Regions from separate parts of the Novosphingobium sp. NPDC080210 genome, predicted to be linked through region 1. Evidence: predicted binding sites of a transcription regulator. Region 1 holds the regulator's gene; the other holds the start of a gene.

Region 1 (5,013 bases):
CATCGAAAATCGCTTCAATGGCGGAATCGGTGGAACGGGCGCGGTCCGTATCTTCAATCCGCAGCAGGTACTTCCCGCCATGGTGGCGTGCAAACAGCCAGTTGAACAGGGCCGTGCGGGCCCCGCCGATGTGCAGGTAGCCCGTGGGCGAGGGGGCAAACCGCGTAACGACGCCGCGGGGTTCGCCCGTTGCCGCCATGACGCTATCACTTGCCATCAATCGTCCCTTCCTGTCATCTACTGCCATGGGTCGCGAAACTTTGCCGCAGGTGCCTATGGGCAGCGATGCGGCGCATACCGCTGCACTGCAACATGGCCCTTGGCGCATGACTCGCGACTTGTCCAGCGGGCTTGAGCAGGTTGAACGATTCCTTGTCCGGTCGCGGTTCGACCTTGCGCCCTGGGGCCTTGTGGCGCTGATTGCAGGGATCGCCAGCTGGTTCATCACGCCCAGCGCCTGGCACTGGGGGGCGGTCATTGGCGCGGGCCTTGGCATCGCCCTGGCCGCAATCGGATTCTTCCGGGCGGACGGACGCTATCCGTACCTGCGCCGGTCGCTGGCGGTCGTGGGCATTGCCGTGGCTCTCGGCTGCGCTCTGGTCTGGATCAAGGCAGAACTTGTTGGGGCAAGGCCGATTGCGCGGCCCATTGCCGCGACGCTGGAAGCGACCGTGCTGGACCGCGAAGACCAACCGGCGGAGCAGCGCGTGCGCCTGATCCTGGCGACCCGCGAACCGGGCGGTGCAAGAGCGATCAAGGTGCGGCTGAACCTGCCACTGGATGAGGCGAAGGGTTCGATTGAAAAAGGCGCGCGGCTCCGCCTTCGGGCGCGGTTAGTCCCGCCGCCTGCGCCGATGCTGCCGGGTGGCTATGACTTTTCCCGCACCGCCTGGTTTGCCGGATCGCCGCCACAGGCAGCGTGCTTGGCCCGGTGGAAGTCCTCCAGCCAGGAGAGCGCGGCCCCATCGCAGCGGCGCAGCGGCAGCTTTCTGGGCACGTCCGGGCCAATCTGGACGGTTCTGCCGGGACCATTGCCGCCGCTTTGGCCAGCGGCGATCGCGGGGCCATTGCTGAAGCGGATGACCAGGCGATGCGCGACGCCGGGCTGACGCACCTGCTGTCAGTCAGCGGGCTACATGTCAGCGCAGTCGTGGCGGCAGGCTACTTCGTGGCGATCCGCCTGCTGGCGCTATGGCCCTGGCTGGCCTTGCGGGTGCGCTTGCCCCTTGTCGCCGCCGGGACAGGAGCGTTGGTCGGGATTGGCTATACCTTGCTGACCGGCGCGGAACTGCCGACGATTCGGTCCTGCATCGGGGCCGTGTTGGTCCTCGCCGCCCTCGCCATGGGCCGCGATCCCTTGTCGATGCGGATGGTCACCATCGCCGGTTTTCTGGTCGTCCTGTTCTGGCCTGAAGCCGTCGTCGGGCCGAGTTTCCAGATGAGCTTTGCAGCGGTAATCGCCATCGTTGCCTTGCATGGATCTGTGGGCATGCGGTCCTTCAATGCTCCGCGTGAGGAAGGCTGGCTGGCGAAAGGAGCGCGTAACCTGTTCGGCCTGCTGATTACGGGCGTGGTGATTGAACTGGCCCTGATGCCGATTGTCCTGTTCCATTTTCACCGCGCCGGGGTTTACGGAGCGCTGGCCAACGTCGTCGCGATCCCGCTGACGACATTGGCTTCGATGCCGCTGATTGCCCTCGCACTGCTGTTCGATCTGGTGGGGATCGGTGCGCCGTTCTGGTGGCTGGCGGGCAAGTCGCTGGAACTGCTGCTGGCTCTGGCGCACTGGGTTGCGGCCATGCCCGGTGCAGTCACGGCCATGCCGGGCATGGGGAGGGGCGCGTTTGCCCTGTTCGTGGCGGGCGGCTTGTGGCTAGCACTCTGGCAAAGCCGGATCCGCTTGCTGGGTTTGGTCCCCGTCGCGGCCGGACTGATCTTGCTGAGCCAGGTGAGAACCCCGGACTTGCTGGTCTCCAGCGACGGAAAACATGTCGGGATTACACGCGTGGCAGGCGAAGATCTGCTGGTGCTGCGCGACAGCAGAAGTGGATACACCCGCGACAACCTGCTCGAAAGTGCGGGCATGAGCGGTGCGACGAGGACGATTGCGGAATGGCCCGGAGCCAATTGCAATGCTGATTTCTGCGCGCTGAAGCTGGAACGCAGGGGCAGATCGTGGCGTTTGCTGATCGGGCGGGGGACGGATTTTGTTCCGGAACGCGCACTCGCTGCCGCCTGCGACCGGGCCGATATCGTCATCGCCGGACGATACTTGCCGGGATCGTGCCGCCCGCGCTGGTTAAAGGTGGACCGGCGTATGCTCGATCAAACCGGAGGGCTGAAAATCGACTTGGTCCAGCAGAAGCTCGCCACCGTCGCTGAGGACCAGGGTCAGCATGGCTGGTGGAAGCCGAGGCAGGCCAACCAGCCATCTGCAAAAGCGCTGCCGGCCGAGGAGGCAAGCAGCGCCCCGGATCAGTGATAGCGGCGCAGCAATCCGGCCAGCTTGCCCTGGACCACCACTTCGCGCGGATCATAGATCTGCGGTTCATAGGCCGCATTGGCGGGATCGAGCCTGACGCGGCCATTCTCGCGGCGCAGGTATTTCAGCGTTGCTTCCTCGCCGCGCACCAGGGCTACGACAATTTCGCCATCGCGTGCCGTATCGGTGCGGCGGATCAGGGCATAGTCACCGTCCAGAATGCCCGCTTCGATCATCGAATCGCCGGAAACTTCCAGGGCGTAATGATCGCCCGCGCCCAGCAGGGCTGCCGGGACTGGCAGGGTGGCCGACGTTTCCATCGCCTCAATCGGGACGCCCGCCGCAATCCGGCCGTGCAGGGGAATTTCGATCACGTCATTGGCCGGAGCAGGGCGCGCTTCGGGCGGACGAATCACGGCAGCTGCCGCGCTGTTGCTGTTCGCCGCGCGAGCCGGAGCCTTGGTCGTTACGTCATCGGGCTGACGCAGCACTTCCAGCGCCCGGGCCCGATTGGGCAGGCGGCGGATGAACCCGCGTTCTTCCAGGGCGGAAATCAGCCGGTGAACCCCGGACTTTGACTTGAGGTCCAGAGCCTCCTTCATTTCCTCAAACGAGGGGGAGACGCCGCTTTCTTCAAGACGGGCCTGGATGAAGCGGATCAATTCGTGCTGCTTGCGAGTCAGCATGCCGGCATCACTCCGTTGGAATCGGTCCGGAACGGGAATGTTCCTGCACCGTTCAGTGAACGAATGAGGAACAAGTAAGCAACCTTTCGGAACGAGTCAAGCAGTTACGCCTTCCGAACAATCAATCCTCTGCGCGCCAGTCTCCGGACTTCCCGCCGCGCTTTTCGATCAGGCGCATGCCGGAAATGACCATGCCTTTGTCGACCGCCTTGGCCATGTCGTAAATGGTGAGGAGCGCCACCGAGGCGGCGGTGAGCGCTTCCATTTCCACACCGGTCTTGCCGGATAGCGAGGCGCTGGCGGTCACGCGCACGGCGCTCTCTTCAAAGGCGAAGTCCACTGTTGCCGCGTCGAGCGAGAGGGGGTGGCACAGCGGGATCAGGTCGGCGGTTTTCTTGGCGGCCATGATGCCGGCGATGCGCGCCGCAGCCAGAACGTCGCCCTTGGGAACCGCGCCATCACGGATTGCGGTAAGCGCCTGAGCGGACATGGTGATCCGGCCCTCGGCAATGGCCACGCGGCGCGTTTCTGACTTGGCGCCGACATCGACCATGCGCGCCTTGCCCTGTTCGTCGAGGTGGGTCAGCTCGCTCATCGTTCCTCCGTCGATCGGTCTGACCGTCTTGTTGCAGCTTTCGGCGCCAGTGGACAGGCGCTATCCGTTGAGCAAGGTGCGGGTCGCGGCTTCAACGTCATCTTGCCGCATCAGGCTTTCGCCGACCAGGAACGTGCGGATGCCGGACTTTTCCAGGCGGAGCAGGTCGGCATGGCCGTTGATCCCGCTCTCGCTGACCAGCAAGGTGCCCGCCGGGGCGAGGGGGGCGAGGCGTTCGCTGTTGGCCACGTCAGTCACGAACCGTTTGAGGTCGCGGTTGTTGACGCCGATCAGGCGGCTGCTCAGACGAGCGGCGCGTTCCATTTCGGCCTCGTCGTGCACTTCGACCAGAACGTCCATGCCGAGTTCCTTCGCAGCCGCTTCGATCTCAGCCATTTGGGCGTCGTCGAGGGCGGCGACGATGATCAGGATCGCATCGGCGCCGATGGCGCGGGCCTCAGCCACTTGCCAGGGGTCGACCATGAAATCCTTGCGCAGGACCGGCAGGTCGCAGGCCGCGCGGGCGGCGACCAGGTAATCCTCATGCCCCTGGAAATAGGGCGCATCGGTCAGGATCGAGAGACAGGCCGCGCCGCCGGCCTGATAGGCTCGGGCGTGAGCGGGCGGATCGAAGTCGGGGCGGATCAGGCCCTTGGACGGGCTGGCCTTCTTGATCTCGGCAATCAAGGCGAAGCCGGTCTCGGCCTTTCGGCGCAAGGCAGCTTCAAACCCGCGCGGGGCGGTTTGCTGCGCGGCCTTGGCGTCGAGGTCGGACCAGGAGGCCAGCGGCTTGCGGGCGGCAACTTCTTCGCGCTTGGTGGCGCAGATTTCTGCTAGTTTGTCGGTCATCTCGGGGGCGCTCTAGCTTGGATTTTCGGGCGGTGTCGAGTTTTGTTTGATTCTCACACGAAGGCACGAAGACACGAAGGCGTTTCAGCCGAAACGTTGCGTAGGAATAATCTCACGCAAAGGCGCGAAGGCGCCAAGGTGTTGCGCTGGTCGCCGAAGGCGTTTGCCTCTCAATGGTTGCGGCAAATTCTACGTCCGTATTTCACACGGCTTCGCCGAATGTCCGGCATCTTAGCGTCTTTGCGGCTTTGCGTGATTATCCAATAAAAGGACGATCCCCGAAAGAAGCTCTTCGTGCCTTCGTGTCTTCGTGTGAGTCCCAAAAACTCACCGAACCATGTCGATCCAGCAAGCGAGCAGCGCCTTGGCCAAGCCTTTATCGAGAGCTTCGGCCGCCTCTT
Region 2 (5,013 bases), 360 kb from region 1:
TCGTGGCGGCGCCTTGCGAGCGCCGCACCTTCGACCATCACGCGCACACCTTCATCACCGCCCATCGCGTCAACGGCGATACGCGGCAGACTCATGTGCACTTACTCCGGTAAAAAGGGCTTAGAGCCCGACCGCGATGATCTCGCGCCCGTTGTAGTGGCCGCAAGCGTCGCACAGGTTGTGCGGGCGCTTCAGTTCGCCACAGTTGGGGCATTCGTGGAAAGCTTCGACCTTCAGCGCATCATGGCTGCGGCGCATGCCCCGGCGAGAGGGGCTGGTTTTTCTTTTGGGGACAGCCATTGCGGCACCTGTTCCTGCAAATTGTCAAAAGTTCTAGTGTGGCCGCGCTCAAAACCCGAAGGTCGGCGTCACGCGAAGGCGCGCCTATAGCGAATTCGCCGGAGGTTGCAAGCACGTTGGCTCCATACCGGAGCGAAGAAAACAGGGGAGAACGAAATGATCCTGCCAACTACACTCGCCATGGCTGCCGCTGCGGCCCTGATCAACATCTGGCTGGCCATGCGCTGCGGCCGGGTGCGCGGCAAGGAAAGCATCAGCATCGGCACGGGCGGAAGCGACCTGATGGAACGCCGGATGCGCGCCCAGCTCAACTTCGTGGAGAACACGCCCTGGGTCCTGGCGCTGGTCGCCCTGCTCGAACTGAGCGGAAAAGGCGGGCAATGGCTGGCCATTGTCGCTGCCGTCTACATGCTGGGCCGCATCGCCCATGCGCTTGGCATGGACCCGGACGGCTTTGCCAAGGGCCGCATGATCGGAACGCTGATCACCATGCTGACCCAGCTGGGCCTGGCGGTGGTGGCCGCACTGGTCCTGCTGAAAGTCATGTAAGGCGGATCAGCTCAGCAAATAGTCGCTGACGAATCCGTTGACCTGTCGTTCCCGGCCAAAGGTGCTGGTTGGCCCATGGCCGGGAATGAAGGTTACGTCATTGCCCAGCGGCCACAGCTTTTGCGTGATCGAATCGATCAGCTGCTGGTGATTCCCGCGCGGGAAGTCGGTCCGCCCGATGGAGCCGGCAAACAGGACGTCGCCCACGATGGCGAGATGGCCCAGCGGATAATAGAACACCACGTGCCCCGGCGTATGGCCCGGACAGTGCAGCACCTGCAGTTCCTGCTCACCCACGGTGACGGTATCGCCGTCCTTCAGCCAGCGGTCCGGCTCGAAGGATTCGGCGTGCATGCCCCAGCGCTTGCCATCGTCATCCAGCTTTTCGATCCAGAAGCGGTCTTCCTCGTGCGGGCCTTCGATCGGGACGCCCAGTTCCTTGGCCAGGATGCCGGTCTGCCCGCAGTGATCGAGGTGACCGTGGGTGACCAGCAGCTTTTCGATCGTCACGCCGACTTTGGCGACCGCCGCCTTCAGCTTGTCGAGATCGCCACCCGGATCGACCAGCGCCCCCTTCATCGTTTTGGTGCACCAGACCAGCGAGCAATTCTGCTCAAGCGGGGTAACGGGGACGATGCCAACGCGCAGCGGGGGTTCGGTCGTATCAGTCATGCCCGCAGAAATGGCCTGTCAGCGCTGCCGAGGCAACGGGGAAATCACCGACAGCAATATAGTGCGTCGAGCAGCCGAATGACGGCCCGCGCGATTATCAGCCAGGCAATCAAGACCAGGGCCAGTCCCAGGCGCGACACCGGCCAGGGCCGGTCCTGCGCCGCGGCCCGCAGCTGCGCAAAGACCGCAGGCGGGATCAACCGAATGCTCAGCCAGATTCCCGCGGGCACAATCAGCAGATCGTCCAGAAGCCCCAGCACCGGAATGAAATCGGGGATCAGGTCGATGGGCGACAGGGCATAGGCGGCGACCAGTCCCGCCAGCAGCTTGGCATACCACGGCACGCGCGGATCGCGTGCCGCGAACCACAGAGCCAAAACGTCGCGTTTCAGCGCCCTGGCCCATTCATTCAGCCGCGCCATCACAGCCGCCCGCTCTTCCACACGACGCGGCCGATCACCTGCACTTCATCGGGCGCCAGCTCGATCGTGCGGTATGCGGGGTTGTCGCTGACCAGGGCAATCCGCCCCGGACTGGCCAGATCGAGCCGCTTGACCAGCAGCGCATCGCCGGTGCGGACCACATGGATGCCATCGCGCAAGGGGCGCGGGGTGCGGTCGACCAGGATCTCGTCCCCGTCGCGCAGCGTCGCTTCCATCGAATCGCCTTCCACCCGGATTGCCGAGAGCATGGCCGGGTCCAGCCCCTGTTCCCGCAGCCACCGGGCCGAAAACCGGAAGGCGCCGATGGGCAATTCCTCTGTCGGCAACAGCCCCGGCCCCGCCGAAGCGCCGAGCGCGAGGCGCGGCACATCGACCCATTCGCCGCGCTTGGCGGGCATTGGCGCAAAGGAAATATCCTCTGGCGCGCCCAGTTCCGCCTCATCGATGCCAAAGAACCGCGCCAGGGTGCGGCGGTCCCCCTCCTCAAGCTTTCGCGGGCTACCCTTGCGGATAAATTGCTGAAGATAGGTCTGATTGCGCCCGATCAGTTCAGACAGGCGGGCAAGGCTCACCCCGCTTGCCGTCGCAAGTTCAAGCAGCCGGGCGCGGGAATCGGGTCGCGTCATTAAAAGATCCTATGCGAAGTATTTTTCCTAGACAAGTAGGATTTCAAAAGGTTCAAAAGGGGAACATTCCATCAACGATTCGCCGCAAGAAAGGGCAAGGAAATCATGCTGATCACCCGGATCGAACGCTTTCTGCGCGAAACCGGAATGCCCTGGACCAAGTTCGGTCGGCTCGCGACCCACGACCCCCGCTTCGTCCAGGACCTGCGCAACGGCCGCATACCCCGCGATGCAACCGCGAAACGTGTGGAACATTTCATGAACATCTATCGCGAGAACGCCCGTGCAAATTGACCTGAGCCTTCACAAGACCGCCCTTCCCGCCACCCGCCGCGCGGCGCGCAGCCCCTGGCTTCCCCTGCTTTCCGCGCTGATGGAACTGGCCGGTCGCAAGGCGGAACTGGTCCGCCATTCCGAGCGCAACTGGGCCAGCGCAACCTTTTCCGGCACGCGGCATACCGTCGTGCTGTCGTTCGCCGGAGCCGAGGCCGTGACGGCGGGCGAGCAGTACATGGACGCCCTGCCGGAACACGAATTTGCCATCGCTGGGCAACTCGTGGCCGATGCGGCGGTGGTGGCAGTGGAGCACTCGGCCCTGCCGGAAACCCGGCTGGAAGTGACTGCGGAACTTTTGCTGTTGGAGGATGAGGGGTAGGCCTCCGCTCGCCCTGAGCCTGTCGAAGGGCCGGTGCGATTGAAAAACCGGCTTCGACAAGCTCAGCCTGAGCGGTTTTGGATACCGGCAGGCAGAGGCCGCGCCAACGGGCCTTGAGCATGGTCGAAGCGATGCAAGGTTTCGCGCAGAGAACGCAAAGGACGCAGAGGCGCAAAGTGGCTCGCGTTGGCTTTACCCCTTTGCCTGCCCCTATCGTCACCCCGGCGCAGGCCGGGGCCCAGTCCAGATAAAGGCGCGCCGCAAAGCGGCTCGATTATTTGGCAGGTCTGGCCCCCGGCTTGCGCCTGGGTGAAGGAAGCTCAATACCCCCGCACGTAATCCACCTGCGGCTCCAGCGGTTCACCGCGCCCATAGCGCTCCAGGTTCTCCAGGAACCGCTTGGCCGAGCGCGCGAACATCCGGTCCTGCGCTTTGCCGGACAGGTGCATGGTCACTTGCGCATTATCCAGCGCCCACAGCGGATCGTCGGCGGGCAGCGGCTCCGGCGTGGTCACGTCAAGCAGCGCCCCGCCGATCTGCCCCGCGTCCAGCGCGGCGGTCAGCGCCTGCTGGTCAATCACCGTGCCGCGCGCGACGTTGACCAGGACCGCTTCGCTGTGCATCGCCGCCAGTTCCGCCGCGCCGATCATGCCTTCGGTTTCGGGCGTGGCGGGAACGGCAATCACGATCCAGTCAAATTCGCCGAGCCGCGCGCGCCATTCATCTGGCCCCAGCACGCCCGGCCCCGGGCTGCGGCGGACTTTGGATACCTCCATCTGGAATCCGGCCAGCCGCTTTTCGACCTCCTGCCCGATTGCGCCATAACCCAGGATCAGCGCCCTGCTGCCGAACAGTTCGCGCTTGCCGGGCGAATCCTTCAGCCACTCCCGCCGCTCCTGCGCCCGCACGACTTCGCGGTAGTTCTTGGCGTGGGACAGCATCAGCATCACGACATATTCGGCAATCGGCACGGCATTGATCCCGGCCCCGTTGGTCAGTACCACGCCGCGCTCTGCCAGCAGGTCGAGCGGGAACGCATCGACCCCGGCATAGACCGAATTGAGCCATTTGAGCTTCGTCGCCAGCCCAAACACCCGCGCCATGTCATCCTTGGAATGCATGTCGAACCAGCCAATCTCGGCCTCGGGCGCGAGGGCAAAGGCCTCATCCTTGGTCTTGTACCAGCGCACCTCGGCCCAATCGGGCAGGTGCGGTTCGATCAGCGGTTTCAGCAGGGTGTTGAGGACGATGATGGTCATTCTCCCAATCTCCAGTCCCAGCCCAGCGGGTCGCCGTCCATCACTTCCACGCCGCGCTCGGCGAGTTCGTCGCGGAGGCGGTCGGAGGTGGCGAAGTCCTTGGCGGCGCGGGCTTCCTTGCGGGCGGCCAGGGTAGCTTCGATTTCGCCCTCGGTGATCGTCGCCGCCTTGGGACGCAGGCGCAGGTCGGTGCGGTTCAGGTCCAGCAGGCCAAGACCCAGCACGGCGTCCATCGCCGCGATCAGGGCTAGTTTCTCGCCGAGATCGACCTTTTTCAGACCCACCACTTCTTCCAGCACGGTCAGCGCGATGGCAGTGTTGAGGTCTTCGGACACGGCCTCGTCGAACCGCGTTACGAAGGGCTGGAATTTCCCTCCAACGTCACCCTGAACTTGTTTCAGGGTCCATTCGGCAGTTTCACCGGGCACAATGGATGCTGAACCAAGTTCAGCATGACGCGCTTTGACTTGCTCCACGGCCATAAGGAGCCGCTTCAACCGCACCAGCGC

What was found. The regulator LexA, encoded in region 1, represses DNA repair genes until DNA is damaged. The targets are predictions, from matches to a motif close to GTTCCNCNCTTGTTCT.
Region 2: the regulator LexA is predicted to act here: its motif matches at 2,640-2,655, upstream of ACQKOE_RS04050 (S24 family peptidase).

The regions. Positions count from the first base shown of each region.
Region 1 is NZ_JBNNWL010000001.1:482,470-487,482, forward strand. Features, by position in the region: gene gltX (glutamate--tRNA ligase) at 1-217, opposite strand, end outside; gene ACQKOE_RS02325 (DUF4131 domain-containing protein) at 246-1,109, shown strand; gene ACQKOE_RS02330 (ComEC/Rec2 family competence protein) at 1,091-2,482, shown strand; gene lexA (transcriptional repressor LexA) at 2,476-3,168, opposite strand; gene moaC (cyclic pyranopterin monophosphate synthase MoaC) at 3,290-3,763, opposite strand; gene trpC (indole-3-glycerol phosphate synthase TrpC) at 3,824-4,612, opposite strand; gene trpD (anthranilate phosphoribosyltransferase) at 4,940-5,013, opposite strand, start outside.
Region 2 is NZ_JBNNWL010000001.1:845,755-850,767, forward strand. Features, by position in the region: gene plsX (phosphate acyltransferase PlsX) at 1-95, opposite strand, end outside; gene rpmF (50S ribosomal protein L32) at 121-300, opposite strand; gene ACQKOE_RS04035 (MAPEG family protein) at 457-849, shown strand; gene ACQKOE_RS04040 (MBL fold metallo-hydrolase) at 856-1,521, opposite strand; gene ACQKOE_RS04045 (YkvA family protein) at 1,566-1,943, opposite strand; gene ACQKOE_RS04050 (S24 family peptidase) at 1,943-2,590, opposite strand; gene ACQKOE_RS04055 (hypothetical protein) at 2,696-2,884, shown strand; gene ACQKOE_RS04060 (hypothetical protein) at 2,874-3,245, shown strand; gene ACQKOE_RS04065 (D-2-hydroxyacid dehydrogenase) at 3,566-4,504, opposite strand; gene cysS (cysteine--tRNA ligase) at 4,501-5,013, opposite strand, start outside.